Regions from separate parts of the Alteraurantiacibacter lauratis genome, predicted to be linked through region 1. Evidence: predicted binding sites of a transcription regulator. Region 1 holds the regulator's gene; each other region holds the start of a gene.
What was found. The regulator LexA, encoded in region 1, represses DNA repair genes until DNA is damaged. The targets are predictions, from matches to a motif close to GTTCCNCNCTTGTTCT.

Region 1 (7,955 bases):
TGCTCGCCAATTTCGTGCGGATGTGCGGGATCGCACCGAAAGCCATCGCGGCATGAGCCTGTCCTTTGCCGAGGCAGAGTTGCTGTTCGGGCAGATGCTCGACGGCAAGATGGCCGATGCCGAAATCCGCGAATTGCTGATCGACATGGCAGACCGGGGCGAAACTGCGGAAGAGATTGCCGGAGCCGCGAGCGCGATGCGTGCCCGGATGAAGCGCATCACCGCCCCGGCCAACGCGATAGACGTCTGCGGCACGGGCGGCGATGGACAGCACAGCCTCAACATCTCGACTGCGGTGGCGCTTGTGGTGGCGGCCTGCGGCGTGCCGGTGGCGAAGCACGGCAACCGCGCGGCCAGTTCCAAGGCGGGCGCAGCGGATACGCTGGAGGCGTTGGGACTCAATCTGTCGCGTGCGGGCGAAATGGCGGAACAGACGCTGCCCGATATAGGCATTGCCTTCCTGTTTGCGCAGGTACATCATCCCGCGCTGAAATGGGTGATGCCGATCCGGCGGGAGATTGGGCGCCGCACGATTTTCAACCTGCTGGGGCCCATAGCCAATCCGGCAGGCGTATCGCGCCAGCTTATCGGCATCGCGAACCCTGCCTATGTCCCCATATACCGCGATGCCATGCAATTGCTTGGCATGGACAAGGTGATGATTGTCGCCGGGATGGAAGGGCTGGATGAACTTTCCATTGCCGGGCCAAGTCGGGTTGCGACCCTTGGCATTGATGGGATTTCTGACACCGTTTTGCCGGATGACGCCGGTCTTGCCCGCCACAAGCTCGATGCCATTCGCGGCGGCGATGCAGCATTCAACGCGGCCGCCTTGCGTCGTCTTCTGGAAGGCGAGGAAGGCGCATACCGTGATGCCGTGCTGCTGAATGCGGCAGGCGCGCTGATCGTAGCGGGCGAGGCAGCGGGCTGGCGCGAAGGTGTTGAGGAAGCCGCCGAAGCCATCGACAAAGGGCTTGCCAAGGCGCTGCTCGATTGCTGGATCGCCGCGTGCAAGTAACCGGAACCATGACCAACAAGCTCATCGAAATCTGCGACACCAAGCGCGGTGAAGTAGCGCAGCGCAAGGCGCTCGCCTCACTGGCGGATCTCGACGCCGCCGCCGCTCTCCAATCCGCCCCGCGCGGGTTCGAAGCGGCGCTGCGCGCCAAGGCGGCAGAGGGATTCGCGCTGATTGCCGAGATCAAGAAGGCGAGTCCGTCAAAGGGTCTGATCCGGGCCGATTTCGCACCCGCCGACCATGCCCGCGCCTATCAGGCGGGGGGTGCGGCATGCCTTTCGGTGCTCACCGATGCGCCCTATTTCCAGGGAAGCGAGGATTATCTGGTTGCCGCCCGCGCGGCGTGCGACCTGCCGGTTCTGCGCAAGGATTTCATGGTTGATCCCTGGCAGGTTGCCGAGGCCCGCGCGATCGGGGCCGACGCCATCCTCATCATTGTTGCCGCGCTGGAAGATGGCGTCATGGCCGAGATCGAGGCCGCCGCGACCGAGCGCGGCATGGATGTGCTGGTGGAAGTGCATGACGAGGCCGAGATGGAACGCGCCGCGCGCCTCCGCTCGCGCCTGATCGGGGTCAACAACCGCGATCTGCGTTCCTTTGTAACCGATCTGGGAACCACCGAACGACTCGCCCCGCTTGCGCCTGCAGGCACGCTGCTGGTGGGGGAAAGCGGGATCAACAGCCACGCGGATTGCCTGCGCCTTGCCGCCGCCGGAGTGCGCACCTTTCTGGTGGGGGAAAGCCTGATGCGGCAAGGCGATGTTGCCGCGGCCACGCGGGCGCTGCTGGGCGGGTGAAGCTGTAACCTGCAGGCATCTGTGCAAGGCCGGTTCAATCTGGCATGGCCCCGCTATGACAAAGCTTACCCATCTCGACGATAGCGGTGCCGCGCGCATGGTGGATGTCGGCGGCAAATCTCCGACCGACCGCAGTGCCACCGCTGCTGGCTTCATCCGTATGTCGCCCGCGACGCTTGCCGCTGTGCGCGAGGGTTCCGGCCCCAAGGGCGATGTTCTGGCAGCGGCCCGTATCGCCGGGATCATGGCCGCCAAAAGAACGGGGGATCTCATTCCACTCTGCCATCCGCTTGCGCTGGATGCGGTAGCGGTCGATTTCACTTTCGAGGCCGAGGGGATCGCCGTCTTCGCCCGCGCCTCCCTGACCGGCAAGACCGGCGTTGAGATGGAGGCGCTCACTGCTGCATCGATGGCGCTGCTGACAATCTATGATATGGCCAAGGCGCTGGAAAAGGGCATGGTGATCGAGAATCTGCGTCTGATCGAAAAGACCGGAGGCAAAAGCGGGGACTGGCGCGCGGCATGAGCAAGGCGTGCGGCTTGCTTGACTGGCGATTGGCGCAGGACCGGCTGCTTGCCGCGGTCGCTCCCACGAGCACAGAGCGCGTGCCGACCGCAAGTGCAAGCGGGCGTGTTCTGGCCCAACCCCTAATTGCCCGCCGCAACCAGCCTGCAACCGATTTGTCCGCCATGGATGGCTATGCCGTCGGCGCCGGTGACCTGACAGGCCCCTGGCAGCTCGTGGGCGAAAGCGCGGCGGGGCACCCGTTTACCGGCAATCTGACGGCAGGTCAGGCCGTGCGCATCTCCACTGGCGCGCTCGTTCCTGCCGGGGCGAAAGCCATTCTGCTGCAAGAGAATGCGCGCATTGATGGCAATCAGCTCAGCACAATCACCGGCACCAAGGCCGAGGCAAAGCATATCCGCCGCGCCGCGTTCGATTTCGCTGCGGGCGATACGCTGCTGAATGCAGGGACCTCGCTTTCCCCGGCTGCTCTCGCGCTCGCCCTGATGGGCGGGCATGGCATTGTTGATGTGTTCCGCCGCCCCTCGCTTGCCGTCATCGACAGCGGGGACGAACTGGCGAGCGATCCCGCCGCCACGTTGCCGCACCAGATTCCTTCCAGCAACGGACCGATGCTCGCCGCGATGGCCGCTCCCTATGTCTCCGCGGTGGAGCGGATCGGCCCGGTAGCCGACCGCAAGGCCAATCTGCTTGCCGCCCTGGAATGTGCCTCCGCCGCTGATGTCATAGTGACCAGCGGCGGAGCATCGGTTGGAGACCACGATCTCGTTCGGCCAGCTTTAGAGGAATGGGGCGCAACGATCGATTTCTGGCGCATCGCGCTGAAACCCGGAAAGCCGTTGATGGTGGCCCGGCGCGGGAAAACGGTGATCCTGGGCCTTCCGGGCAATCCGGTATCGAGCTTCGTCACCGGATGGCTCTTTCTTCTCCCCTTGCTGCGCCGGATGGGCGGCCATGCCGCACCTGTGCCGCAGGCTGTCATGCGGCTTGTTGAAGGCGATCTTCCGGCAACACACGAAAGGGCTGAATTTCTGCGAGGCATTGCCACAGATGATGCAGTTGCGCCGCTCGATGAACAGGACAGCAGCGCCTTGCGGGTGCTCAGCCAGGCAAATGCGCTCATCTACCGCCCACCCGGCTCACCAGCCCACCCCGCAGGTTCCCCCGCGCCGGTCTATCTGCTCCAAAATGGCGGTATCGCTTGACTTGGGCGGGACTGTTTCATAATTGTTCCTTGTTCGTTCCCGTATTGGAACGGAAGATCAGGGAACAGGCCCATGCTTACAGCCAAGCAGCGTGAACTGCTCGTCTTCATCCAAAGGAAGCTGGAGGAGACCGGCATTTCTCCCTCGTTTGAGGAAATGAAGGAAGCGCTCGATCTCAAGTCAAAGTCGGGCGTGCACCGGCTGATTTCTGCGCTGGAAGAACGCGGCTTCATCCGCCGACTGGCCAATCGCGCCCGCGCGCTTGAAGTGCTCAAGCAGCCCGACGATGTATCGGCCACGCGCGCACCGCGGATGCGGGCTGCGGCCAATGATGCGGTGGTGGGTAATGTGGGCGCGCCGCGCACCGTCCCGTCCGCAGCCAACGATGTGATCAATTTGCCGCTCCACGGTCGGATTGCAGCTGGCGTTCCGATCGAGGCATTGGAGGGGCAGCAATCACTTCCTGTGCCCGCTGCCCTGCTGGGTTCAGGCGAACATTACGCGCTGGAAGTGTCCGGCGATTCCATGATCGAGGCAGGGATTCTCGATGGCGACTATGCGCTGGTGAAAAAGACCAACACCGCACGCGATGGCGAAATCGTCGTCGCGCTTATCCGCAACGAAGAGGCAACGCTCAAATATCTGCGACATGAAGGCGGCAAGATCCGGCTTGATCCGGCCAATGGAGCCTATGATCCGCAGATCTATGACGATCACGAAGTGCAGGTTCAGGGCAGGCTTGCAGGCCTGCTGCGACGCTACCACTGAAGATTTGCGTGGGGGAATAGGCTCCAGACGCAGCTTAACCCCCACGCCACCAACCATGTTCGCCTTGCTCTTGCGCCACGCTGCGCATTGTTGGGCCAGACAGATTGATCGCAAGACCGCCCGTTTCGGAAAGACTGCGCCGGTCTGCCTTGATCCAGCGCGGGCGGCAACTTGACGGGAGCCAGCGATCTGAAACGACAATATCTGCCCTCTCGCACGCTGCCGCCAATGATCTTTCAGCCACCTGGTTACGGCTGCGGCTCATCAAGATATGCCAATCGCGGCCTGCGCGCTTGAGTGTTACAACGCAGAAGTCGCCCGTGCAATCAGCGCCCGGCCATTCCGACAAAGGTATTGGTATGCCCTTTACCCCTGCCAGCTCCATGAAATTGTCGGTGACATAGGAACTGCGGCTTGGCCGCAGCAAGAGGAGCCCGTCATTCTCTCCGGTGATGCCCACATGGCGCCCATCGCCCGAAATCAGAATATCAGGCACCGGGGTGAACGCCATCATCACGCTTGCCATCCCCACGGGCAGCAGTCCCGCCAGTCTGGCCTTGCCTTTCCACAGCGCCAGCCACAAACCACCGACGACAAACAGCGCAAATGTCCCGCGGCCCATTTGCGGCATCAGCTTGACTGCGCCCGGCTGATCGGCGGTGAACCGAGCAATTGTGAGGAGGAGGTCGAGCGTCTTGCCCGCCAGCCACCAGACCGGCGCCCCCAGACCGGCAAGATCGAGGAACAGGGCCAGCGCGATCAGCGGCATCGAAACGAAGGTGACAAGCGGGATCGCAACCACATTCGCCAGCGCGCCATAAGTGCCGGCCCGGTGAAAATGGAACATCACAATCGGCATCAGGGCGATTTCAATCACGATCCCGGTGACCAGCAGCATGAATGTGCGCCGCGCATATTTGCGGGCAAGACTTTCTTCGTGCGGGGCCAGGAACCGGCGCACCGGCTCCGCCCCATGCAGCGCCACGATTGCGATCACTGCGGCGAAACTCATCTGGAAGCTCGGACCCACCAGCGCTTCAGGCCACAGCAGCAATACCGCCCCCGCTGCTGCGGCCACCATCCGCAGCGAAAGGGCCTCGCGCCCCATGGCCAGCGCACCCAGCACCAGCAACGCGGCAATGCAGCTGCGAACCGTTGGCACTTCGGCTCCGGTTAATAGCGTGTAAAATATGCCTGCCCCCGCGCCCACACCCGCGGCCAGAAGCGGCAAGCGCACCCGCAGCACCAGCCACGGCCACAAGGCGAGCAGCCGCAAAGCGAGCAGATAGGCTCCGCCGATCAATGCCGTCACATGCAGTCCGCTGATGGAAAGCAGATGCGTGAGGCCCGAATCGCGCATGGCCTCCTCGTCCGCGAGGCTGATGGCACCGCGATCTCCGCTCGCGAGCGCGGCTGCGATGGATCCTGCGGGGCCAGCAAGCTGCGCCCGCACATGGGCCGAAAGGCGTCGCTTGGTGGCCGCCAGCAGCGATTCCTGCCGGCTCGTCGCCAACAGAACTGGCGGTGCCGTGACCGAACCCGTCGCTGCCAGCCCTTCAAACCACGCAGCGCGGGCAAAGTTGTAGCTGCCGGGCAGCATGGGCGGCGCAGGCGGCATCAGTCGCGCCTGTACGCGCACAACCGCGCCGGGGAGAAAGGCTGGATCGTCCATCGCCAGCGGCAGATTGACGCGCACCTTCATCGGTTCGGACGTCTCAGGATCGCGGATGGCCAGCACAAGGCGTGTGCGCCCCTCTGCCGGCTGCTCGATCCGCTGGAGAATGCGGGCATCGAAGCGGCCGAACATCGCCCGCTCGATACCGGGCAAGCCAACCAAAGTCGATCGCGCCCAGATTGTGCCCACACCGCCGGCAAAGACCAGCCCCGCCGTCACGCAGGCCATCACGAGGTGCCCCCTGTTCTCCCGCCCGCGCCACGCGGCAAGCGCGCCAAGACACAGGAAAATGCCCCCAGCCATCGCAGCCAGCCATGCGGCAGGGCCAGGCAGAACCAGCCACGCAGCTATTCCCCCGGCAAGGATCACGGCAAGCCACGGCCCGCGGTCAAAACCCGCGCCTTCGAGAAATCTTTCCGCGTCGTCCGCCATGCTGGACAAATTGACGCGCCTGAGCCAAGGCGATTGCCGCATTGCAGCATCGCCGGTCTCCTCCCCCATAGGGACCAGTGGCGTCGGGCGTGTTGCCATCATCGGATAGGACAGGAAACAACAGCTTATGGCAAGTGGCGGCGCAGCGGGATCAGTCACGGAGAACATGGGCGCCCGCCCGGTCGTGACTCGCTTTGCCCCCTCACCCACTGGCTATTTGCACATTGGCGGGGCGCGCACGGCGCTGTTCAACTGGCTGTTCGCCCGCCACCATGGCGGGAAATACCTGCTGCGGATCGAGGATACCGACCGCGCGCGTTCCACCGAAGCGGCTATTGCGGCGATTTTTGACGGACTGGACTGGCTGGGCCTTGGCGGGGACGAGGAACCGGTGTTCCAGTTCGCCCGTTCCGCCCGGCATGCCGAGGTCGCGCACCAATTGCTCGATGCCGGTCATGCCTATCGCTGCTATCTCACGCCAGAGCAACTTGCTGAGCGGCGGGAGAAGGCGCAAGCCGAACGCCGCCCTTTCCGTATCGACAGCGAATGGCGTGATGCCGCACCCGAAAGCTGGCCCGCCGATGTCCCCTATGTCGTGCGCATCAAGGCGCCAAAATCGGGCGAAACGACGATCGCTGATGCCGTGCAGGGGGATGTTACCGTGCAGAATGCCGAGCTGGATGATTTCATCCTGCTGCGTTCTGATGGCACACCCACTTATATGCTCGCCGTGGTGGTGGACGACCACGACATGGGCGTGACCCATGTGATCCGGGGTGACGACCACCTCAACAACGCGTTCCGGCAGTTGACGATCATCCGCGCGATGGATTGGCCGGAACCGGTCTATGCCCATATCCCGCTGATCCACGGCAATGACGGGGCTAAACTGTCCAAGCGGCATGGTGCCTTGGGCGTCGATGCCTATCGCGACGAGCTGGGCATCCTGCCCGAAGCACTGTTCAATTACCTGCTGAGGCTTGGCTGGGGCCATGGCGACAAGGAAGAGTTCACCCGCGAAGAAGCCGTTGCGTTGTTCGATCTGGCGGGCGTCGGCAAGAGCCCTTCGCGTTTTGACATCAAAAAACTGCTCAACATGAACGGCCACTATATCCGCGCGGCGGATGATGCGCGGCTAGCCGAACTTGCCGCCGCCCGCATTGGCGCGCAGGCGGATCTGGCATTGCTGGTGCAGGCCATGCCTGTGCTTAAGCTGCGCGCCAAGGACATGAACGAGCTGGCCGACGGCGCGAAGTTCCTGTTCGTGCCTCATCCCATACCCATCGACGCGAGCGCTGAAGCGCTGCTGGATGGCGATGCACGGGCACGGCTGGCCATTATAGCAAACCGGTTTCAGGCGGAATCGGACTGGACAATTGAAGCGCTGGAGGCCAATCTGAAGGCCTATGCCGAGGAGCTGGGGGTCGGACTTGGCAAGCTCGCGCAGCCTCTGCGCGCGGCGCTGACGGGGCAGACGACCTCGCCGGGGATTTTCGACGTTTTGGTTCTGCTTGGCCGGGAAGAAAGCCTGGCG
Region 2 (7,955 bases), on a different contig from region 1:
GCATCGCGTGGCGCGCGCGAATCTGCTAGAGGACAGGAGCGCCGCCGTGGCGCAGGGAAACCCCGCCCGATGAAGCTCCTTGGTCTGTTGCGTCATGCCAAGTCCGATTGGGACGATCTGTCGCTGCGCGACTTCGACCGCGGGCTGAACGCTCGCGGGCGCAAAGGCGCGGCGCTGATGGGCACGCATATCGCCGCTTTGGGCCTTCCGTGGCAGCGCGTCATTGCCAGCCCGGCAGAGCGGGTGAAGCGCACATTGGATGCATCAGGCCTGGGCCTGCCGGTAACCTGGTGCGACAGCGCCTACATGGCCGATGCGGATACGCTGCTGGATTTGCTGCGCACCCAGGGCGGCAGTGATGAGGCGTTGCTGCTGGCCGCGCACAATCCCGGCTTGCAGGAACTCGCGCTCAAACTCGTTCCGCCCGAACAGGAAAGCGCGCTGTTTGACGAGGTGATGGCCAAGTTTCCCACGGCCGCGCTGGCGGTGTTCGAACTGGATATTGCCGATTGGGCCGGAATTGCGCCGGGTTGCGGCAGGCTCACCCATTTCGTGCGGCCGCGCGACCTTGACCCCGCACTGGGGCCACAGGGACGCGATTGAGGTTAGGCCGCGTCGAGCGCGCGGGCCAATCGCTGACGCAATTGCCGAAGGCGGCTGCGCACTTCGGCCACGGCTTCGGTTCCGGGGCTGGTTGCGGGTGCGGGTGCGGGTGCGGATGATGGCACGGTATCCGCAGCATGTCCCGCCGGTTTTTCAGAGAACGGCACCGCCGCCCTGCCTTCCAGTACGGCGCGCGCCCCTTTCAGCGTATACCCTTCGCGGTTGACCAACTGGTCAATCCTTTGCACCAGCGCCACATCTTCGGGGCGGTATAGCCGCCGCCCGCCGCTTCGCTTCAGCGGCTTCAGCATCGGGAACTGCTGTTCCCAATAACGCAGGATATGCTGACGAATGCCCAGCGCTGCGGCCACTTCCCCGATCGTGCGCATGGCGCCGGGCGCCTTGCTGTCAGCAAAAGGGGAAGCGGGCGGCGTGGTCATGTCAGGATCCTTGGGCGATCCGGTCCTTCAACTTGTGGCTGGCGCGGAACGTCATCACCCGGCGCGGCGTGATCGGCACTTCGACGCCGGTCTTGGGATTGCGGCCGATGCGCTGTTTCTTGTCGCGCAGGACAAAGCTGCCGAAGCCCGAAATCTTCACATTCTCACCCGCCGCCAGCGCATCGCTCATCTTGGCGAGGATCGCCTCGACCAGGTCAAGGCTTTCGGCACGCGAAAAGCCAAGCTTGCGGTTGATGGTTTCAGCCAGATCGGCACGTGTCAGCGTGCCCACGGATCGCATAGCGTCCATGCGTCCTCTCCCCTTGCAAAATGGCGCGACCCATTCCTCTTAGTGCAGCAATAAGAGCAGCTTGACAAGGATTACAAATTTGTTGCGCTCAGCCTTGTCGGAATACATTCCGCACGCGTTAGACGCGCATCAGGCTGGCACCCCAGGTGAAGCCGCCGCCCATCGCTTCCAGCACCACCAGATCGCCGCGCTTGATACGCCCATCGCGCCAGGCGGCATCGAATGCCAGCGGCACTGACGCGGCCGAGGTGTTGGCGTGCCGGTCCACCGTCACGATTACCCGCTCCATTGGCAGGCCCAGCTTGCGCGCGGTGGCATCCAGGATGCGGAAATTGGCCTGATGCGGCACCACCCAGTCAATATCGGCCGGACCATGGCCAGACTTTTCCAGCACATCTTCAAGCACTTGGGCAAGATTGTTCACGGCATGGCGGAACACTTCGCGCCCCTTCATCCGCATCAAGCCCACCGTCTGCGTGGTGGAAGGGCCGCCATCGGTAAACAGCAATTCGCGGTGTGAACCATCTGCGTGGAGCTGGCTGAACAATATGCCGCGCTCTTCGCCGGGCCCGGCATCTTCGGCACCCAGCACGAATGCACCCGCCCCATCGCCGAACAGCACGCAAGTGGTCCGATCCTCCCAATCAATCAGACGGCTCAAGGTCTCCGCCCCGATTACCAGCGCCTTTTTCGCCATGCCTGCCCGGATCATCGCGTCGGCCGTGGTCAGCGCGTAGAGGAATCCTGAGCATACGGCCGCCACATCAAAGGCGGGAAAGCCGCTCCCTCCTAATGCGTGTTGCACGATAGTGGCGGTGGAGGGAAAGGTCAGATCGGGCGTGCAGGTGCCCAGCACGATCAGATCAATATCGGCAATGGAAACGCCAGCATTTTCCAACGCGGCGCGAGCGGCAGCCGTGGCGAGCGTGGAGGTCGTTTCGCCCTCGCCCGCGAAATAGCGTTGGCCAATGCCTGTGCGCTCGCGAATCCACTCGTCGCTTGTGTCGACCGTCTGGGCCAGATCGTCATTGGTGACGCAGCGCGATGGCAAGGCGGAGCCGGAGCCGAGAAAGACGGAACGGATCATTTGGCGCTGCTTCCCTTGTCGCGCAGCTTTTCGGTGCCCAGTTCGGCCAGATCGGCGGTAATCCGCTCGGTCAGGCTTTCTTCCAGCAGGCGGGCTGCCACCGCCACGGCATTGGCCACGCCCTGCGTATTGGCGCTGCCATGCGATTTCACGATCACGCCGTTGAGGCCCAGAAAGACGCCGCCATTGTGGTTGTTGGGATCGAGATGATGGCGCAGCAGCTCGGTGGCCGGGCGCGAGACCAGAAAGCCGATCTTCGATCGCAGCGAGGAGGTGAAGGCATTGCGCAAGAGGTCGGTGACGAACCGGGCCGAGCCTTCGATGGCCTTGAGCGCGATATTGCCCGAAAAGCCATCGGTAACCACCACGTCCACTTCGCCGCGGTTGATCTTGTCGGCTTCGACAAAACCTTCGAACGACATGGCAAGCCCCGTGGCCGCACGCAGCGCACGGGCGGCGTCCTGCACGCTGTCGGTGCCCTTGATATCCTCGGTGCCGATATTGAGCAGGCGCACGCGCGGCGCGTCCTTGCCGGTGACAATGCGCGAATAGGCCGCGCCCATGATGGCAAACTGCACCAGGTTGCGCGCATCGCATTCGGTGTTGGCGCCCAGGTCGAGCATGACGACATCGTTGTCGCCCAGGCTGGGCATCAGCGCCGCGAGCGCCGGCCGGTCGATCCCCGGCATGGTGCGCAGCGCCAGCTTGCTCATCGCCATCAGCGCACCGGTATTGCCTGCGCTCACCGCCGCGCCGCAATCGCCGGTTTTGACGGCATTGATCGCAAGACCCATGCTGGTGGTCTTCGCACGGCGCAGCGCGGCGGTGGGCTTTTCATCGCCCGCCACCACATCATCGCAATGCAGGATTTCGGATGCGCCGCGCAGATTGGGGTGGTTATCCAGCGCGGCCTTGATCCGCACCTCGTCACCCACCAGCAGAAACTTGAACCGGTCGTGACGGCGGCGAGCAAGCGCAGCGCCTGACACCATCACGCGCACGCCTTCATCGCCGCCCATCGCATCGATCGCGATACGCGGCAGGCTCATAAGCGCAATTCCCCCGGAAACCTTAGAGCTTAAATGCCCTTGGGCTCGAGAATCTGGCGGCCGTTATAGTGGCCACACGCCGGGCACAGATTGTGCGGGCGCTTCAATTCGCCGCAATTGCCGCATTCGTGGAAAGCTTCCACCTTCAGCGCATCGTGGGCACGGCGGTTGCCGCGACGATGCGGCGACGTTTTTCTCTTAGGGACAGCCATCTCGGCACCTGTTCCTTGAAATCAAAAAGACCTGTTGGCAGCCGCCCTAGGGCAAGCAGAACACCGGCGCAAGCGCGCCGTTTGCTGTCCCACGGGGATGCGGCGAAGGCGCGCGCTATAGACCATTCTGCCCGCGTTGCAAGCCAAGATGCTTGCCCCTATGCCGACAGAGGGACCGGGGGAAACCTTGCCATGGACGATCTGCATATTTCACTTCTCGCTGCAGCCTTGGCCGCCTTGATTGCCGGATGGCTGGGTTGGCGCTGCGGCAAGCTGCGCGTCAGCGAGAAGATTATCCACGGCGACGGCGGCCACGCGCTGCTGCACCGCCGGATGCGCGCGCAAAGCAATTTCACCGAATACACGCCCTTTGCGCTGGTGCTGATTCTGGTGCTCGATCTGGCGGATCAGGACGGGTGGCTGCTGACCATGACCGCGCTGGCTTTCATGACTGGGCGCGTCCTGCATGCACTGGGAATGGATGCGGAAGGGCCGGTGAAGCCGCGCATGATCGGCATGATGCTGACTTTCCCGCTACTTCTGGTGTGGGCCGTCTGGGCGGCGCTGGCGGCGTTTGGCGCGCTTTAGCCGCGCGCCAGTGCCGCATCGCTGACAAAGGCGTTGGTGCGACGCTCCTGCCCGAAGGTGCTGGTGGGGCCATGGCCCGGCACAAAGGTGACATCATCGCCCAACGGCCACAATTTGCCGGTGATCGCATCAAGCAAATCCTGATGGTTGCCCAGCGGAAAATCGGTGCGGCCAATGCTGCCGGCAAACAGCACATCGCCAACAAAGGCAAACCGCGTGGGCCGGTGGAAAAACACCACATGGCCTGGCGTGTGGCCGGGGCAATGGATCACTTCCAGCGTCACCTCACCAAACGACACCGTGTCGCCATCCTTGAGCCAGCGGCTCGGCTCGAACACGCGGGCATCCATGCCAAAGCGCGGGCCATCATCGTTCAGCCGCGCGATCCAGAACCGGTCGGCTTCATGCGGCCCTTCGATCGGCAGGCCGAGTTCCTCGGCCAGCATCCCGGCCTGCCCGCAATGGTCCGCATGGCCGTGGGTGAGGAGGATCTTCTCCAGCGTGACCCCCGCGCGCGCCACCGCATCCTTCAGCCGGGGCAAATCGCCGCCGGGATCGATCAGCGCGCCCTTCATGGTCCGGGAACACCAGACGAGCGAGCAATTCTGCTCGAACGCAGTCACGGGGATGATGGCGGCTCTCAAGGGGGCTTGCTGCATCGGGATTAAGTGGCAAGCGCCACGGCAGATGGCAACCTCCGGCCTAGACTCGCCCGCTTTTCCACACCACGCGGCCCAGCAGTTCAAAATCCTGTGCGTCTACCGACAGCGGAGGATAGGCGAGATTCTGGCTGAGGATGGAGAAGCGGCCCGCACCCTGCGCGGTCACCCGCTTGACGAGCAGATTGCCATCCAGGCGCAGGACGTAAATGCCATCACGAAACGGCTGGGCGCGGGTATCGACCAGCAGATCATCCCCCTCGCGCAGCAAAGGTTCCATCGAATCGCCGATGACACGGACAGCCGACAGCTTGCCCGCTTCCAGCGCCTGTTCGCGCAGCCATTTGCGGCTGAAACGGAAGGCATCGAACACGGTTTCCGCATCCGCCGCCGCGCCTGGCCCGGCCGATGCCTCCACCTCCAGACGCGGCACTTCCACCCACTCGGCCGCTTCGTCGTAGGATTTTTCCTGCGATGCCCCAAGCACGGTTTCGGGCACACCGAAAAAGCGGGCGAGTTTGCGCCGGTCGTCCTCCTCCAGCTTTCGCGGGCTGCCTTTCGAGATATATTGCTGCAAATAGGTAGTATTACGCCCCAGCATCCGCGAAAGTGACGCGAGGCTGCTGCCCCTCTCGCGCGCCAATCGCGCCAATGTCTCGCGTGCTTCCATGACCTGTGTCCCCGCGTTGGCGTCGCTCAGTGCTCTACACAAAGTATTTTTCCTAGACAAGTAGGATTTGCGGCGACAGCAATATGGCAGAGGCGATTCGGCGCCTCCGGCTCACCTGGCCCGCCGCCAGTCTGGCCCGCAGCATGAACGAGCACAAGAAGGGGAACCCGCAATGCTGATCCGCAAAATCGAAGTCTTCCTGCGAAGGACGGGGATGCCGGCCACACGCTTTGGCCGCCTTGCCACGCAGGATCCGCGCTTTGTGCTGGACCTTCGCAACGGGCGTACGCCCCGCTTCGAGACCGAAAAAAAAGTGGAACATTTCATGAACGCATACCGGGAGCGGACCCATGCATATTGAAGTAAAAAGCGCCCCCCTCGCCCCGCGCATCGCACCCAAAAGGCGGCGCAGCACGGCGGATCGCGTGAACGAGGCGCTGCTGGAACTGGCAGGCGGCCACGCCGCCATCACCCGGCACAGCGAGGCGTCTTGGGCCAGCATCACCTTTGCCGGCACACGGCACCGGGTGGAATTGGAATTTGCCGGCGATGCCGCAGTGGAAGCGGGCGAGTGCTTGATCGCCTTTCTGCCCGAACACGAATTCGCCATTCCGGGCCAGTTGGTGGCCGATGCCGCAGTGGTGGAAGTGGATCACCGCGCCCATCCGGCGCTGCTGCGCGTCACCTGCGAATTGCTGCTGCTGGAAGAAGGCTGAACGTCTGCCCCCTTCCCGCATCGCGCGGGAACGGGGGGATTGCGCAGCCTCAATAACCCAGATCCAGATCAACCTCGGACACCAACGGCGCACCGGTCAGATAGGCCTCGCAATTGGCAAGGAAGCGCTGCGCGGCCGCCACTTTGCTGGCCAGCGTGGGCAGGCCCGCCATGTGCATGGTGATCTGTGCGCCGGGCGCATCCCACAGCGGATGATCGGGCGGCAGCGGTTCGGGATCGGTCAGATCGAGAATCGCTCCGCCCAACCGCCTTGCATGAAGCGCGGCGATCAGCGCTTCCTGATCCAGCGCATCGGCCCGGCCCATATTCACCAGCACAGCACTTGGCTTCATGCGGGCAAGCACGTCGGCGCTGACCACCCCGCGCGTGTCGGGCGTGCCGGGCATGGCCATCACTACCCAGTCGAACTCGCCCACGCGCGCCTGCCATTCGCCGGGCCGCAAGGCTCCATCCGCGCCTGACCGGCGCACCGGAACAACCTCCACGCGGAAACCCGCCAGCATCCGGGCAATCGCCTGCCCGATCTCGCCATAGCCGAGGATCAGCACCTTGCTGCCTGCCAGCTCGCGATTGCCTTCCATGCGCGGAGCGAGCCATTCGTGCCGGTCACCCGCGCGCACGATGTCGGCATGGCCGCGGGCAAAGGCGAGCATTGCCATCACCGCGAATTCGGCCACGGTGTTGGCGTTGAGGCCCGACCCGTTGGTCAGCCGCACACCGCGCGCCTTCAGGTCGGCCAGCGGCAGCCAGTCGACCCCTGCGAAGAAGGAATTGAGCCATTTGAGGCCGGTCGCTCGCCGGATAGCCTCCAGCGGGGCGGTCTTGTCGAACATGTCGAACCAGCCGATTTCGGCCTGCGGAGCGAGCGCCACCAGCTCATCCCCGCTGTCCCACCACAGCGGCGAGATCTGTGACGGCAAGCGCCCTTCGAGCAGCGGCCGTGCCTGCGCGGCAATCAGGGCAATCGTCATGCCGGAAGCTTCCATTCCCAGCCCAGCGGGTCGCCATCCATCACCTCCACGCCCTTTGCGCTGAGTTCATCGCGCAGGGCATCGGAACGGGCAAAGTCCTTTGCGGCGCGGGCTTCCTTGCGGCTGGCGATGACCGCCTCCACCTCGGCTGCGTCAATCACAGCACCCTTTGGCCGGATGCGCAGGTCTGCACGATCCAGCGTCAGCAGACCCAGCCCCAGCACCGCGTCCATCGCGGCGATCGCCTGCAATCGGTGCAACGGATCAAGCTTCTTCATCCCCAGCACTTCTTCCAGCACGGTCAGCCCCTGGGGCGAATTGAGATCATCGGAAATTGCCTCGTCAAAGCGGGCGAGCAGCGGCAGCAGCGCGCCGCCGATTTCGCCGCGCGCCGCGTCCAGCGTCCAGCCGCCTTCGGGTTCTTGCGGCATTTCCTCCACGCGCGCCTTGGCGGTCTCCACCGCGATCAGCATCCGCTTGAGCCGGGTCAGCGCCGCTTCCAGCCCGTCCCAGCTGAATTCCAGCTCGCTGCGGTAATGCGCCTGCAGGCACATCAGCCGGTAGGCGAGCGGGTGGAAGCCCTTGTCGATCAGCAATTGCAGGCGCAGAAATTCGCCGGACGATTTGCTC
Region 3 (7,955 bases), on a different contig from region 1:
GATCGGTGTGCTGGCGCGCGCCGTGTCCGACATGACCGCGACCTTGCGCCACCGGATCGATGCAGTGGAAAGCTTTGCCGCCGATGTGGCGCACGAGATCAAGAACCCGCTTGCGTCTCTGCGCAGCGCCATCGAAAGCCTGCCCAAGGTCAAGGACGAGGCTCTGCGCACCCAACTGATCGATATCGCCGCGCATGATGTGCAGCGCATCGACCGGCTGGTGACCGACATTTCCGAAGCCAGCCGCGTCGACGCCGAAATCAGCCGTGCCCGCTTTGAACCGGTGGATATGGCCGCGCTGTTCGCCAATCTGATCGCCGCGCGCGAGGACCGCTGCGCCAAGGCCGGGCGCACCATCCGCCTTGAGGCGGACAGGGGCAGCCACACGGTGATGGGCGTTCCGCTGCGGCTGGAGAGGATCGCCGAAAACCTGCTCGACAATGCGGTGTCCTTCTCTCCGCCGGGCGGCGAAGTTCTGGTGCAAGTCACCCGCCGGGGCGACCGGATTCTTGCCAGCGTTGCCGATCAAGGGCCAGGCATTGCACCCGACAAGCGCGAGCTGGTGTTCCGCCGTTTCCATTCCGACCGGCCGGAGGGCGAGAGCTTCGGCAACCATTCCGGTCTTGGCCTTGCCATTGCCCGCACCATTGCCGAGGCGCATGGCGGCACGCTGTTTGTCGATGATCCGCTGCCGGGACAAACCGGCGCGCGGCTGGTGCTGGACTTGCCCGCGGCATGAGCGCGATCGAAGTGCGGCAGGCGGGCTGCGTAGTGGTAAACGGCATTGCCGTGCTGATCGAAGGTGCATCGGGCACCGGCAAATCCGCGCTGGCGCTGGCGCTGATCGACCGGGGAGCGGCCCTTGTCGGGGATGACGGGGTGACGTTGCGCCTGCGCGATGGCCGCCTCTGGGCCAGCCCTCCGCCGCATACCGCCGGCCTGATCGAGATCCGCAATGTGGGTATTGCCCGCCTGCCGGTTGCCGAAGGGCCGGTGGGCCTGGTCCTGCGGCTGGACGCCGCCGCGCCACGCTATGTCGAGGAGCCTGAGGCCGACACGCTGCTGGGCGTATCCGTGCCATGCCTCAGCCTCTTTCCCGATGCCGCCGCGCTGCCGCTGCGCGCCGAATGGGCGGTGCGGCTTTACGCCCGGCGGGCCTAGATCGCGCACGGGCCACAAGGCCATCCCCACCATAGCCACTTCACTTTTTCGCGCGGCAAGGGCAGAGGCATGGGCGATGGCCAGCAAACCGCCACAGACTCGGCCCGACACGGATGGCAATTCCGGCACCAGTTCCGGCAGCGTCAGCACGCGGCAGCGCATCCTGCTGGTCACCGGGATGCTGGGTGCGGGCAAGACCACCGCGCTGCGCGAGCTGGAGGATCTGGGCTGGGAAGCAATCGACAATTTGCCGATCCAGCTGATTGAGAAGCTGCTCGATCCCGCGGCGCGCTCCTATCCCATGGCCTTCGGTTTCGATTGCCGCACGCGCGGGTTTGAACCGGGCGGCATCATCGAACTGGTCAAGCATCTGGCCGCGCGCCCCGATCTGGAACTGACCACTCTTTTCCTTGATTGCGCGGGGGCAGAGCTGGCACGCCGGTTTGACGAAACACGGCGGCGGCATTTCCTGGCGCAGGATATGCCCGTGCCGCAGGGCATCAAGGCGGAACGCGAACTGCTCAGCCCCCTGCGGCGCTGGGCCGATGTGCTGATCGACACCACCGATTTTACCGTCAACGACCTCAAGCAACGCATCCGCGAACAATTCGGCCAGAGCGCGCCCGCCGCACTGACGGTGATCGTCTCCAGCTTTGGCTATTCGCGCGGGATGCCGCCCGCAGCCGATCTGGTGTTTGATATGCGCTTTCTGGAAAACCCGCACTGGGCGCCGGGCCTCAAGGAACTGACTGGGCTGGATGCCCCGGTTGCCGACTATATCGCCGCCAACCCGGTCTTTGCCTCGGCCTTTGGCAAGATAAGCGACCTGGTGCTGGAACTGCTCCCGCATTATGCGGCGCAGGGCAAAACCTATGTCAACATCGCCTTTGGCTGCACCGGCGGGCGGCACCGCTCGGTCTATTCGGCGCAGGCAATGGCAGAAGTCTTGCGCGAGGCGGGCTTTTCGCCCACTGTGTTGCACCGCAATATGGGCTCGCGCGCGGCCGAGCTGGTCGAAGGGTCGCAGGCAATATGACGGGATTTGGCACCTGCGCCACCAAGAGGGTGACACCACCATGATTTTGCCGCGATCGGCAGATATCCGCGAAATGTGACAGCTTTATCTCCCATTTTCCCCACTACGAGTTGCACGCAAGCATGATTGGCATGATTCTGGTAACCCATGGCCGGCTGGCCGAGGAATTCGTCAACGCCATGGAACACGTGGTGGGCGCGCAGGCGGATGTCGCCACGGTCTGCATTGGCCCGAATGACGATATGGAGCAGCGGCGCGAGGAAATTGCGGCTGCGATCGATCTGGTGGATACCGGGCAAGGCGCGGTGATCCTGACCGATCTGTTTGGCGGGACGCCCTCCAACCTTGCCATCTCGCTGCTCGAACGCGGCCGCACCGAGGTGATCGCGGGGATCAACCTGCCCATGCTGATCCGGCTGGCGGGTGCGCGCAAGGAGCTCGATCTCCCTCACGCGGCCGCCGCCGCGCGCGATGCCGGGCGCAATTACATCACGCTGGCTTCCGAATTTCTCGGACAGGATGCATAAGGCAACCAGACGGCTCCACAGCCGCGCCTTTGGGGGAGGGTAATCTGGCAGTAGCAGCGAAAACCGTTGGCATAGTGAACAAGCGCGGCCTGCACGCCCGCGCCAGCGCCAAGTTCGTGGGCGCGGTGGCGCAAATGGACGGGGTGCGCGTGACCGTTGCGAAGGATGGGCACGAGGCGAACGGCAATTCGATACTGGGACTGATGATGCTTGGCGCAGCAATGGGCGATCAAGTGGAAATCCGCGTGGTCGGGGACGAGGCCGAGGCGCGCCTTGCCGAACTGGTTGCCCTCGTCGAAGACGGTTTTGGCGAAGATAGGTAACGCCGCGTGCGCCGCGAAATAACCGGTTTCTCCAACCCGACCGTCAAGTCGCTGCGCGCCCTGCGCGAGAAAAAGCACCGCAAGGCCGCGCGCCAGTTTCTGGCCGAGGGGTTGCGCCTGCTTACCGATGCACTGGAATGCGGCCATGTGCCGCAAGTGCTGGTGATGAGCAGCGCGCGCGACCCGCATCGCTTGCTGGAAACGCTGGAAGCCGCAGTGTTGGCCGCTGGCGGCGAGGTGATCGAAACGACGCCCGACATCCTTTCCAAGATCACCGGCAAGGACAATCCGCAGGCTGTCGCGGGCGTGTTTGCCGAATTCGATACCTCGATTGAGCGGCTTGATCGCGGTGCCGCGCCGATCTGGCTGGTGGCGCAGGCGCTGCGCGATCCGGGCAATCTGGGAACGATGCTGCGCACCGGGGATGCCGTAGGAGCAGGCGGGCTGATCCTGATCGACGATTGCGCCGATCCCTTCAGCGTGGAGGCGGTGCGCGCCAGCATGGGCGCAGTGTTCACGCAAGCAATCGCGCAGGCCAGTTGGGCGGATTTTCTTCCGTGGCTCCGCGCCGGTTCGGGGCAACTGGTGGCGGCGTCCTTACGCGATGCCATCCCCTATCGCGGCGCACCCTACGCTGCGCCGTGCTTCGTGCTGGTGGGCAACGAATCGCGCGGGCTGCCGGAGGAGTACGAAGCCGCCTGCGACTTGCGCGTGACCATGCCGATGAAGGGCCGCGCCGACAGCCTCAACGCCGCCGTGGCAGCGGCCGTGCTGGCATACGAGGTTCTGGCGCGGCTGGAGCCCTAGTCGCCTGCGATCAGCATGGTGATTTTCCAGCCATCGTCGCCGCGATTGGCGAGCAGGCGGTAATCGATCAGGCTGCGCAGATCGGACATGGCGACGAAGCCCTGTCGGCCGTCGGATGTGATAACCGAGGCAAAGGACGCGCCTTCACCTGGATATTCGCTCACCTCCACACCCTGCCAGCCGACATTCGCCAGCACTTCGGCATCATCCCACGCGCCGGCACGCAGGGGAATATCGCTGCCGATGGCGATATAGGTGGCATAGGGATCGCGCTCGCCGATATCGGCCGCGAAATAATGCGGCATGGTCAGCGAATTGCCATCCGTGCCGGCGGCGCAACCCAGCGGCAGGATCGCTTCCAGTTCTTCCCACAGGCCGTATTCCGGATCGGTCAGCCGCGCGCGGAGGGTGTCGAGCCCGCTCCCACCGCCGAAATCGAGGCCAATGGCCGGATCGGCCAGCGCCAGCAGCGCATAGGTGTCGCGGGCAATCACTGCCTGCGCCAAGGCGCGGCGGAACTCCGGCGCGCCTGCGAGGTTGAGGCAATCGTCCTTCGGCGCAAACTCTCCGGCGGGCGACAGGGCGGTATAGCGGGTCAGCAATTCCTCCGGCGTGCCGGCGGCGGCAGCGGTCTCCTGCGTTGCCATGGCAGAAGGCGGCGCATCCCCTTGGTCGCAAGCAGCCACCAGCAGCAGCAGCGGCAAGGCAAGGGAGAGACGGATGGGGGTTGTCATGGCATTCACTCCTTCGGCGGCAATGCCTGCCCAACGGCGGTGGCTTCATCCCGTTCCGGTGTATGGGACGCATCGGCATCGCCATAGCGGGGCAGCGATTCCACCAACGCGACCTCTTCGATCTCTCGGCTGATTTCCAACCCCTTGTCCGCCATGCGCCGCCCACTGGTGAGCACATTGCGTTCAAAGCTGCTGACGAACTTGTTGTAATTCGCCACCGCCGTTTCCAGCCCGCCGCCCACGCGCTTTAGATGTTCGGCGGCCACGCGCAGGCGGTCATACAGTTCGGCCCCCATGCGGCCGATTTCCTTGGCCTCCTTCGCCATCCTGTCCTGCCGCCAGACCTGCGCCACGGTGCGGGCAATGGCGACGAGGTTGGTGGGCGTGGCGAGCAAGACACCGTTCCGGAAGGCAAAATCCCACAGCTCCGGATCGGTTTCGAGCGCGGCGGCGACGAAATGTTCACCCGGCACGAACATCACCACATAATCGGGCGCTTCCTCGAACTGGTTCTGATAGCCCTTGCTGCCCAGCGTCTGCACATGATTGCGCATCGATTTGGCGTGCAGTTCCAGATGGCGGCGCCGTTCCGCATCGTCATCCGCCTCGAACGCGGCCTGATAGGCGTTGAGCGAGACCTTGGCGTCGATCACCAGCTTTTTCTGGCCCGGAACATGCACGATGGCATCGGGCCGCAGCCGCCCGCCATCGGTTTCCATGGAGTGTTCGAGAATGAAGTCGGTGTGCTGCGACAGGCCGCATTGTTCGAGCACATTCTGCAAGGCCCGTTCGCCCCAGCGGCCACGCGCCTTGGGCGCGTTGGTGAGCGAATTGCCCAGCCGCTGCGCCTCGCGCTTCACCTCCTCCTGCCCCTTGCGCATCTCCTCGATCACGCCCGCAAGCTGGCCAAAGGCATCGACGCGCTTTTCCTCCAGCGTGCGCACCTGCTCCTCGTAAGTCTTGAGCCGTTCGCCCACCGGGGCGAGCAGCGCCTTCAGCTTCTCCTCGCCCTTCTCCTCCGACTGGCGGAAGCGTTCATCGGCGCGTTTGAGGAAATCCTCCTGCGCGCGCGTAAGCACCGCATGGCCTGTGTTCTGGAACTCTTTCAGCAAATCCTCGCGCGCCTGGATGAGAAGCCGCTTCTGTTCCTCAAAATGCGCGGCATTGGCTTCCAGCGTGGCGAGCCGTGCAGCCAGCCCTTCCTTCTCGCCACGCGCCCGGTCCAGATCAGCGGCCAGCGCATCGGCGCGTGCCGCGCGCTCGCTCATCGTCGCCAGATCGACTACCAGCTTCTTCGCCTGCTCCTCCCGTTCAGCCGCGGCAGATTTGAGATCAGCCAGCGGACGGCTTGCGAAAAACCAGCCGAGCGCCGCGCCGATCAACAGGGCGACAAGCACGGCGGCGAGGAGTAACAAGGGATCCATAAACATCCGGCACTATGGGAACGAAAAGGGAACCTAACGCAGGCAGAGCGACCGCACAAGCGCGCTGGCCGCTTATCCCCACCCTGCCTATCGCGCGGCGGACGCACAATCCGCTTGAGAAACGCGCCCGCAAAATTGTATGGGGTGCTTACAAATTCAGATTCGCGAAATTTTCGCGGCTGTGAAATGGACTGGTGAAACTTGTGCGGGACGTCACATCCCGCCAGACACGAGAGGACGCCCCGATGCCCACCGATATCGAGATTGCCCGCCAAGCGACGCTGATCCCCATCACCGAAGTGGCGAAGAACGCCGGTGTGCCCGACGACGCGCTGATCCCCTATGGCAAGTACAAGGCCAAGGTCGACACCGCCGCCCTGCCCACCACGGCAAACGGCAAGCTGATCCTCGTCACCGCAATCAATCCCACCCCAGCGGGCGAAGGCAAGACCACCACGTCGGTCGGCCTGTCGGACGCGCTGCACCGCATCGGCAAGAAGGCGCTGCTGTGCCTGCGCGAACCCAGCCTCGGCCCCTGCTTCGGCGTGAAGGGCGGCGGCGCGGGCGGCGGCAAGAGCCAGGTGATGCCGATGGACGAGATCAACCTGCACTTCACCGGCGATTTCCACGCGATCACCAGCGCGCACAACCTGCTGTCGGCCATGATCGACAACCACATCTACTGGGGCAATTCGCTCGATCTCGACCTGCGCCGCGTCACCTGGCGCCGGGTGATCGACATGAACGACCGCGCGCTGCGCCAGATTGTCGGCCCGCTGGGCGGCGTGTCGAACGGCTTCCCGCGCGAAACTGGTTTCGACATCACCGTCGCGTCCGAAATCATGGCGATCCTGTGCCTCGCCGCTGACCTCGAAGACCTCGAAAAGCGGCTGGGCGACATCATCATCGGCTACCGCCGCGACAAGACCCCGGTCTTCTGCCGCGATGTGAAGGCCGAGCGCGCGATGGCCGTGCTGCTCAAGGACGCGATCCTGCCCAATCTGGTGCAGACGCTGGAAAACCGCCCCGCCTTCCTGCACGGCGGCCCCTTCGCGAACATTGCCCATGGCTGCAACAGCGTGATCGCCACAAAGACCGCGCTGCGCATGGCCGACTATGTCGTGACCGAGGCCGGTTTCGGTGCCGACCTTGGCGCGGAAAAGTTTATGGACATCAAGTGCCGTCTGGCGGGCCTGAAGCCCGATGCGGTGGTGCTGGTCGCCACGGTGCGCGCGCTCAAGATGAATGGCGGCGTGTCCAAGGCTGACCTGACCAAGGGCGAGAACGTGGAAGCCGTGCGCAAGGGTGCAGTGAACCTGAAGCGCCACATCGAAAACCTGAAGAAGTTCGGCATCACGCCGACCATCGCAATCAACCACTTCTATCTTGATACCGATGCCGAACTGGCCGTGATCAAGGAAATGGCCGAAAGCTTCGGCGCGGAAGCCGTGATCTGCAAGCACTGGGCCGAAGGCGGCGCGGGTGCGGAGGAGCTGGCGCGCATCGTGGCGGCCAAGGCCGATGCTGGCGCACCCGATTTCAACCAGCTCTATCCGTCCGAGATGAAGCTGGCCGACAAGATCGAGACCATCTGCACCGAAATCTACCGCGCGGGTTCGGTGACCATTCCCGCCGGCGTCCGCAGCCAGCTGAAGCAGTGGGAAGACATGGGCTATGGCCACCTGCCCATCTGCATGGCCAAGACGCAATATTCCTTCAGCACCGATCCCACCGCGCTGGGCGCGCCGGAAAACCACGACGTGGCGATTCGCGAAGTGCGCCTGTCAGCCGGTGCGGGCTTTGTGGTGGCGATTGCGGGCGAGATCATGACCATGCCGGGCCTGCCCAAGGTGCCGAGTGCGGAAGCAATCTACCTCGACGAAAACGGTCAGATCGAAGGGCTGTTCTAAGCCTTTACCGGATTGCCTGACAGCAAAGGGCCG
Region 4 (7,955 bases), on a different contig from region 1:
CACTGCCATCATCGGCTATTGCGACCTGATGCTGCTGCGCCATACGCCGGGCGACAGCGATTACGACGATATCCAGCAGATCAAGGCCAATTCGAACCGCGCCGCCAGCCTGACGCGGCAATTGCTGGCCTTCAGCCGCCAGCAGACGCTGCAGCCCGAAACGCTGCAACTGCCCGATATCCTGTCGGAAGTGTCGCAGTTGCTCAAGCGGCTGCTGGGTGCGAAAATCACGCTGAAAGTGCATCACGATCGCAATCTGGGCCCGGTGCGCGCCGATCCGCGCCAGTTGGAGCAGGTTATCATCAATCTGGCGGTGAATGCGCGCGATGCTATACAGGCCAAGGGCGGCGGCGAGAGCGCGACCGGGACGCTTACCTTCAGCACGCGCCGGGTCGAAGCGCAGGATATCCGCCGCATGGGCAGCGAGATCGTGCCTGCTGGCGATTACACCGTGCTGGTGGCCGAGGATACCGGCGGCGGCATTCCGCCTGCGGTGATGAGCAAGATTTTCGAGCCGTTCTTCACCACCAAGGAGCTGGGCAAGGGCACCGGCCTTGGCCTGTCCACCGTATACGGCATCGTCAAGCAATCGGGCGGCTTCATCTTTGCCAGCAACGCCAAGGCGCCCGACGGGCAGGTGAAGGGCGCGCGCTTCACGATCTACCTGCCGGTACACAATGTGACCGAGGATGAACTGGCGAAGGCAGAGGCCGAGGAGGCGGCTCGCGATTGGTCGGGCGGCGGGCGCATCCTGCTGGTCGAGGACGAGGACATGGTGCGCGCGGTAGCCGAACGCGCATTGGCGCGGCAGGGATACGACATCGTGACCGCCAGCGATGGCGACGAGGGGCTGGAACTGGTGCGCGGCGGCGAGAAGTTCGATCTGGTGGTCAGCGATGTCGTGATGCCCGCGATGGATGGCCCCGCAATGGCGCGCGAGATCCGCAAATTGCAGCCGCGCCTGCCGATCCTGTTCATGTCCGGCTATGCCGAGGAGCAGCTGCGCAACCAGATTGATATCGAGGCAATGCATTTCATGCCCAAGCCCTTCAGCGTGCAGCAGATCGCCGACAAGGTCGCAGGTATTCTGGCAGGCAAGGCGCGCGGCGGCTGACTCCGTCGGGATGAGGGAGGCACGGCTGTTCATCTGCCAGTCAGTCAGATGCCTCGATAGCATGCGACACAGGCGCTAAAGGGTTGAGGGGAAATGGGATTATGATGCTTCGAAAGCTGGCCCTTGCCGCAGTGGCAACCGGCGCACTGGCGGCCCACGCCGCCGCGCAGGACGCGAACCTTGCCGATCCCGCGGATGAGCAGACCGCGCAGGGCGATGTCGCGGTGACGATCTACAATAACGGGCAGAGCCTTGTGCAGGATGTTCGGCAATTGAACATTGCGGCTGGCCGTTCGGTCGTGCCTTTCCCCGATGTGTCGGCCATGATCCGCCCCGAAACGCTCAGCTTCAACGCCGCCAATGCCGGCATTGTGGAGCAGAACTTCGATTTCGATCTGCTCACGCCGCAAAAGCTGATGGAAAAGGCGGTGGGGCAGGAAGTCACGATTATCCGTACGAATCCGGCGACCGGCGCGGAAACCACGCAGCGGGCCGAAGTGCTCTCGGTCATGGGCGGGGTCGTCATCCGCGTGAACGGGCGGATCGAGGTGCTGCGCGATGATGGCCTTCCTGTGCGGGTGATCTTTGACCGGATTCCGGCCAATCTGCGCGCGCGGCCCACGCTTTCGGTCACGCTCGACAGCACGCGCAGTGGCACGCGTCCGGCTTCGATCCGCTATCTGACCGAAGGGTTGAGCTGGTCGGCCGACTATGTTGCGCTGTTCAACGAACAGAGCGGCGCGGTGGACATGCAGGGTTGGGTAACGCTGACCAACACCACCGGCACCACATTCCACCAGGCGAACACGCTGCTGGTCGCGGGCAATCCCAACCGCGGCTTCGCGCAGCCATCCTATTCGTCGCAGCCCCGGCGCGACATGGTGCGCCCCGGCACCGAGACGCCGGAGCGCGAGCGGCTGGGCGATTTCTACCTCTATCCCATTGCCGGGCGCACCACGATTGCCAACAACCAGACCAAGCAGGTCAGCTTTCTCGATGTGCAGGGCGTGCCCGCGCGGCGCGTTTACAGCCGCGCAGTGGGCTGGCTGGCGAGCGATAGCGGCCCGGTCAATGCGTCTGCCGCGATCAGCTTTTCGACAAGCCGGGAAGGCGGGCTGGGCGATGCGCTCCCCGCAGGCACGGTGCGCTTTTACCAGCGCGATGCGCAGGGCAATCCGCAATTCGTGGGTGAGAACGGCATTGGCCATACGCCCATGGGCAGCCTGCTTTCGCTTCGCACTGGTGACGCCTTCGATGTGTTCGTGCAGGCCGAGGTGGAAAGCCGCAACCGCATCACTGCGGCAGAATATGAACGCAGCGCCCGTTTCCGCGTCATCACCGATGGCGAAGCGACCCGCGAGGTCGAGGTCGAGCGCGTGGTCGAATATTACCAGACGACGATGCGCTACACTTTCACCAATGCCAAACCCGAAGCGGTCGAGGTGGAACTGACGCAGGGCGGCCTCGATTACGGCTGGTGGGCGCGCGATTTTCGCGTGACGGCCGAAGATGTGCCGGGCGAGCAGATCAATGCCGGCAACCGCCTCTACCGCGTCAGCGTGCCCGCCAATGGCAGCCGCGTGGTGCGCGTCACCTATCAGACGAAGTATTGAGGCGGAGGGTAGGGCGGTGCGCCGCATCCTCCCGCTGCTGTTGGCCGGGATAGCCCTTTCGGCGCAGCCCGCGACCGCGCAGCAGCGCGTTGCCGTGGACGCCTCCGCCCCGCAGGCGCTGGCGGTAACCGTTTACCGCGATCCGAACCGGGGCGAAGGGCAGGCGATGGATCGCGACTGGCCGCAAGGCTTCGCGATGATTTCGGAAACGCGGCAAGTCACGCTGCCGCCGGGCGAATCGACCATCCGCTTTACCGGCGTAGCTGAAGGGATGGTCGCCGTCTCCGCCATCGTCACCGGCCTGCCCGGCGGCACGATCGAGAAGAACCGGAATGCCGACCTGCTCAGCCCCGCTGCCTTGGTCGACGGGACGCTGGGCAACCGCGTGCGCGTGACGCGAACCAATCCCGCCACGGGCGAGGAGCGCGCGGAAAGCGCAGTGATCCGCACCCGCGCGGATGGCGGGCTGGTGCTGCAAACCGATGCCGGCTTCGAAGCGGTGCGCTGCGCCGGTGTGCCCGAACGCCTGTCTTTCGACGCGGCACCTGCGGGCCTGTCTGCGCAGCCGGTGTTCTCGATCGACACGCGTGACGAGGCGGGCGGAACCTATACCGTGACGCTCACCTATCTTGCCTGGGGGTTCGACTGGCAGGCCAACTATGTCGCCACCTTGCAGGAGGGGCGGGGCAGCAACGACGTGCACCTGCGCTTGGTGAGCTGGCTCACGATTCTCAACGACAACGGCCAGAGCTTTGAAAATGCGGAGCTTATGGCCGTAGCAGGCACGCTGAATGTCGTGAGCGATTTTGAGGAGCTGAGCGATCCGCCAGAGGCGCGGCGTTTGGCGCTTACCTGCTATCCGCTGGGCAGCACGGCGGCAGGATCGCCTGTGCCATCCTATGACAAGGGCGGCTGGGGTGCGGTTCCGCCGCCGCAAATGGCTGCCCCGATGATGATGCGGATGGAAGCGGTGACCATTGACAGCATCACGGCGCAGGACATCGGGTGGCTCGCTACAGAGGAGCAGTTGGGAGATCTGAAACTCTACCGCGTTCCTGAACGGCTCACCGTGGCGGCACAGGGGCTGAAGCAGATTGCCTTCCTCGATCGGGATGCGGTGCGGGGGCGCTATGTCTACGAAGTCTCCTGTACGCCATGGGGCGAGATGAGCGAGTTTGGCGACACGCTGATCCTGTTTTCGACCGTGAATGATCGCGAACACGGCCTTGGCGTGGCGCTGCCATCCGGCCCGCTGGCGCTTTTCGAACCCGGCCCGGCGGGCGAATTGCTGGTGGGGCAGGAAAACCTACGCGATTATGCCAGCGGGCAGGATGTGGAATTCTCGGTCGGCTCCTCCGCGCAGGTCATGCACCAGTGCGAACGGCTGACTGCGCATGATCCGGGTGACGCCAAGGGCGGCTGGACGCGGATGCGCGCCACGCTCACCAATGCCAATCCGCATTCTGTGACGGTGCGGGTGGCGGCGGGCTTCCCTTCGGACTGGGCCTTCCGCCGGTTCGGCAGTGCGTTGAAGGATGGGCAGCGAATCACCGAAGTGACCGTTCCGGCAAACGGACGGCGCGAAGTGACCTGGGACGTGCGCCCCGCCACCGCACAATAACGCCGATTTCTGCCCTTTTGCGGTTGTCATGCGGAATTTTCGTTCTCCCCTTGTTCTTATGGAACAAAGCAGATACAACGCATTCCAGTTGGAAAGTTGATCGCAACTCTTGTTAACCGGAAGGGGGCCGTGTCATGGCTGCAAGTCTGAAACTGGTAGAGGAATCCAAGGTGGACCGTCAGAAGGCTCTCGACGCAGCTCTCGCGCAGATTGACCGCGCATTTGGCAAGGGTTCGGCCATGCGGCTGGGCCAGAAGGAAGCGATGCAGGTGGAAGCGATTTCTACCGGCTCGCTGGGCCTCGATATTGCGCTGGGTGTGGGCGGCCTGCCCAAGGGCCGCGTGATCGAGGTCTATGGCCCCGAAAGCTCCGGCAAGACCACGCTGGCACTGCATGTGATTGCCGAAGCGCAGAAGGCGGGCGGTACCGCGGCCTTCGTCGATGCCGAACACGCGCTCGATCCGGTCTATGCCAAGAAGCTGGGCGTCAATATTGACGAACTGATCGTCTCGCAGCCCGATACCGGCGAACAGGCGCTGGAAATTACCGACACGCTGGTGCGTTCCAACGCCATCGATGTGCTGGTGGTCGATTCGGTTGCCGCGCTGGTGCCCCGTGCCGAGATCGAAGGCGAAATGGGCGACAGCCATGTCGGCCTGCAGGCCCGCCTGATGAGCCAGAGCCTGCGCAAGCTGACCGGCTCGATCAGCCGTTCCAAGTGCATGGTGATCTTCATCAACCAGCTGCGCATGAAGATCGGCGTGATGTACGGCAATCCGGAAACCACCACCGGCGGCAATGCGCTCAAGTTCTACGCCTCGGTTCGGCTCGACATTCGCCGCACCGGCCAGATCAAGGACCGCGACGATATTATCGGCAACACGACTCGTGTGAAGGTGGTGAAGAACAAGGTCGCGCCGCCGTTCAAGCAGGTCGAATTCGACATCATGTATGGCGAAGGCATCTCCAAGATCGGCGAGATTCTCGATCTCGGCGTGAAGGCGGGTCTGGTGGAGAAGTCCGGCTCGTGGTTCAGCTATGATTCGATCCGGATCGGGCAGGGCCGCGAAAATGCCAAGCAGTTCCTGAGGGATAATCCCGAAGTCTGCGAACGTCTGGAAGCCGCTATCCGCACCCGCACCGACAAGGTGGCCGAAGAAATGATGACCGGCCCCGATGCCGAGGATGACGCATTGGAGGATTGATTTTGGACGCCGGGCTTTTCGGCGTTGGCAAACGGAAAGGGCCGGTGTTCCTCGCGGAGTGCCGGCCTTTTGCATGGTAACAGGCTTTCCCGGCGCGCTTGCGGCGACCTCGCTTGGCCCCTATTTCCCAAACCTATAACGGCAAACCAGCAAGGGGCGGGGATGGACAAGAGCGATTGGCAAGGCGGGCAGGGGCAGACCTGGGCTGCGGAATGGCGGCGCACCGACCGCAGCTTCACTGCCGTCACCGAAAAGCTGCTTCAGCGCCTTCGCGGTCTGGCCTTTGCGCAGGTGCTGGATATCGGATGCGGCGCGGGCGAATTGGCGCTGGCGGTGGCGCGGGCGCGTGCCCCGGCGCGCGTCATCGGCGTCGATATCTCGCCCCATCTCGTCGCTACCGCACGCGATCGCGGTGCCAACCTTGCCAATGCCGCGTTCGAATTGGCCGACGCCGCGCAGTGGGAGGCGCCGCAAGGCTTTGCCCCGCAATTGCTGATATCCCGCCACGGGGTCATGTTTTTCGAAGATCCCGTGGCCGCATTCGGCCATCTGGCGGCGCTTGCGGACAGCGGCGCACATCTGCTGTTTTCGTGCTTCCGCTCTCCGGCAGAGAACCCCTTCTTTACTGATGTCGCGCGCCTGTTGCCGCAACCTTTGCCACCGGCGCCGCCCGAAGCGCCCGGCCCCTTTGCCTTTGCCGACCGGGCGCGCGTGGCCTCCATTCTCCAAGGCTCCGGGTGGGAGGCGGTTGCCATCGATCCGTTCGATTTTCCCATGATTGTCGGCGCGGGCGACGATCCTGTCAGCGATGCGGTCGACTACTTCGCCAGTATCGGCCCCGCAGCCAAGGCGGCGCAGGCCATGACGGACGAGGAACGCGCCGCCTTCTTCGAGCGGGTGGGCCAGCTTGCCCGCGCCAACCTTGCCGATGGGCTCGTCGCCATGCCGGCTGCGGGGTGGATCGTTTCGGCGCGCAAGGCCTGAGCCGCTGCGGAGCCAGAAAGCGCCACTCATGCAACCGCCCGATTACAGAGCGCATCTTAATCCGCTTGTCCCGCGCGCGCGCACAAACTAATCGCAACTGCCATGCAATCCACCAACGACATCCGCCGGGCCTTTCTCGATTATTTCGCGGCCAACGATCACCAGGTCATGCCTTCGGCTCCGCTGGTGCCGTATAATGACCCGACGCTCATGTTCGTGAATGCGGGCATGGTGCCGTTCAAGAACGTGTTCACGGGGCTGGAAACCCCGCCTGCTCCGCGCGCGGCCAGCAGCCAGAAATGCGTGCGCGCCGGCGGCAAGCACAACGATCTGGACAATGTCGGTTATACCGCGCGGCACCTGACGCTGTTCGAAATGCTCGGCAATTTCAGCTTCGGCGACTATTTCAAGGAACGCGCGATCGAGCTTGCCTGGGGCATGGTGACCAAGGAACTGGGCCTCGACAAGGATCGTCTGTGCGTCACCGTCTATCACACCGATGACGAGGCGGCTGGCTTCTGGAAGAAGATCGCCGGTCTGCCCGAAGACCGCATCATCCGCATCGCCACGAAGGACAATTTCTGGGCCATGGGCGCGGATGGCCCGTGCGGCCCGTGTTCGGAAATCTTCTGGGATCACGGTCCCGCAATTGCCGGTGGCCCTCCGGGTTCGCCCGATGAGGATGGCGACCGCTTCGTCGAGATCTGGAACCTCGTCTTCATGCAGCATGTGCAGGAAGCCGACCAGATCGTTGGCGATCTGCCGCGCCCCAGCATCGATACGGGCATGGGGCTGGAACGCATCGCCACGGTGATGCAGGGTGTGCATTCGGTGTTCGAGACAGACACCTTCCGCGCGCTGATCGCTGCGAGCGAGGACAAGAGCGGCGCCAAGGCCGAGGGGGACAAGGCCGCCAGCCACCGCGTTATTGCCGATCATCTGCGCTCGACCAGCTTCCTGATTGCCGACGGCGTGCTGCCCAGCAATGAAGGCCGCGGCTATGTCCTGCGCCGGATCATGCGCCGCGCCATGCGCCACGCGCACCTGCTGGGCGCGGCCGAGCCGCTGATGCACCGCCTGGTGCCCGCGCTGGTGCAGGAAATGGGGCAGGCCTATCCGGAATTGCCGCGCGCCCAAGCCCTGATCGAGGAAGTGCTGGAGCGCGAGGAAACCCGCTTCCGCCAGACGCTCGACAAGGGCCTCAGGCTGCTGGACGAGGAAACCGCCAGCCTTGGCGAAGGCGACAGCCTGCCGGGCCAGACCGCGTTCAAGCTCTACGACACCTACGGCTTCCCTTATGACCTGACCGAAGACGCGCTGCGTGCGCGCGGCATTGGCGTGGACAAGGCCGGGTTCGACGCCGCCATGGCGCAGCAGAAGGCCGCCGCCCGCGCCGCGTGGAAGGGCAGCGGCGCGTC

Region 2: WFP39_RS12310 (S24 family peptidase) is a predicted target of LexA. The motif match lies at 5,769-5,784, and genes of this name have one in related genera.
Region 3: WFP39_RS11950 (DNA recombination protein RmuC) is a predicted target of LexA. The motif match lies at 6,030-6,045, and genes of this name have one in related genera.
Region 4: recA (recombinase RecA) is a predicted target of LexA. The motif match lies at 4,390-4,405, and genes of this name have one in related genera.

Annotation. Positions count from the first base shown of each region.
Region 1 covers NZ_JBANRN010000001.1:215,828-223,782, reverse strand. Annotated here, with positions in the region: gene WFP39_RS01035 (anthranilate synthase component II) at 1-56, shown strand, start outside; gene trpD (anthranilate phosphoribosyltransferase) at 53-1,018, shown strand; gene trpC (indole-3-glycerol phosphate synthase TrpC) at 1,027-1,815, shown strand; gene moaC (cyclic pyranopterin monophosphate synthase MoaC) at 1,871-2,341, shown strand; gene WFP39_RS01015 (molybdopterin molybdotransferase MoeA) at 2,338-3,546, shown strand; gene lexA (transcriptional repressor LexA) at 3,619-4,314, shown strand; gene WFP39_RS01005 (ComEC/Rec2 family competence protein) at 4,349-6,520, opposite strand; gene gltX (glutamate--tRNA ligase) at 6,549-7,955, shown strand, end outside.
Region 2 covers NZ_JBANRN010000013.1:76,923-84,877, reverse strand. Annotated here, with positions in the region: gene WFP39_RS12355 (ATP-dependent DNA helicase) at 1-73, shown strand, start outside; gene WFP39_RS12350 (SixA phosphatase family protein) at 70-603, shown strand; gene WFP39_RS12345 (MerR family transcriptional regulator) at 606-1,043, opposite strand; gene WFP39_RS12340 (integration host factor subunit alpha) at 1,045-1,344, opposite strand; gene WFP39_RS12335 (beta-ketoacyl-ACP synthase III) at 1,472-2,440, opposite strand; gene plsX (phosphate acyltransferase PlsX) at 2,437-3,489, opposite strand; gene rpmF (50S ribosomal protein L32) at 3,519-3,701, opposite strand; gene WFP39_RS12320 (MAPEG family protein) at 3,894-4,289, shown strand; gene WFP39_RS12315 (MBL fold metallo-hydrolase) at 4,286-4,933, opposite strand; gene WFP39_RS12310 (S24 family peptidase) at 4,992-5,618, opposite strand; gene WFP39_RS12305 (hypothetical protein) at 5,791-5,979, shown strand; gene WFP39_RS12300 (hypothetical protein) at 5,969-6,334, shown strand; gene WFP39_RS12295 (D-2-hydroxyacid dehydrogenase) at 6,384-7,325, opposite strand; gene cysS (cysteine--tRNA ligase) at 7,322-7,955, opposite strand, start outside.
Region 3 covers NZ_JBANRN010000013.1:9,202-17,156, reverse strand. Annotated here, with positions in the region: gene WFP39_RS11985 (sensor histidine kinase) at 1-739, shown strand, start outside; gene WFP39_RS11980 (HPr kinase/phosphorylase) at 736-1,161, shown strand; gene rapZ (RNase adapter RapZ) at 1,238-2,197, shown strand; gene WFP39_RS11970 (PTS sugar transporter subunit IIA) at 2,320-2,724, shown strand; gene WFP39_RS11965 (HPr family phosphocarrier protein) at 2,769-3,047, shown strand; gene WFP39_RS11960 (TrmH family RNA methyltransferase) at 3,054-3,854, shown strand; gene WFP39_RS11955 (hypothetical protein) at 3,851-4,588, opposite strand; gene WFP39_RS11950 (DNA recombination protein RmuC) at 4,594-6,012, opposite strand; gene WFP39_RS11945 (formate--tetrahydrofolate ligase) at 6,258-7,922, shown strand.
Region 4 covers NZ_JBANRN010000011.1:31,182-39,136, forward strand. Annotated here, with positions in the region: gene WFP39_RS10805 (hybrid sensor histidine kinase/response regulator) at 1-1,114, shown strand, start outside; gene WFP39_RS10810 (DUF4139 domain-containing protein) at 1,216-2,727, shown strand; gene WFP39_RS10815 (DUF4139 domain-containing protein) at 2,744-4,348, shown strand; gene recA (recombinase RecA) at 4,483-5,553, shown strand; gene WFP39_RS10825 (class I SAM-dependent methyltransferase) at 5,716-6,537, shown strand; gene alaS (alanine--tRNA ligase) at 6,640-7,955, shown strand, end outside.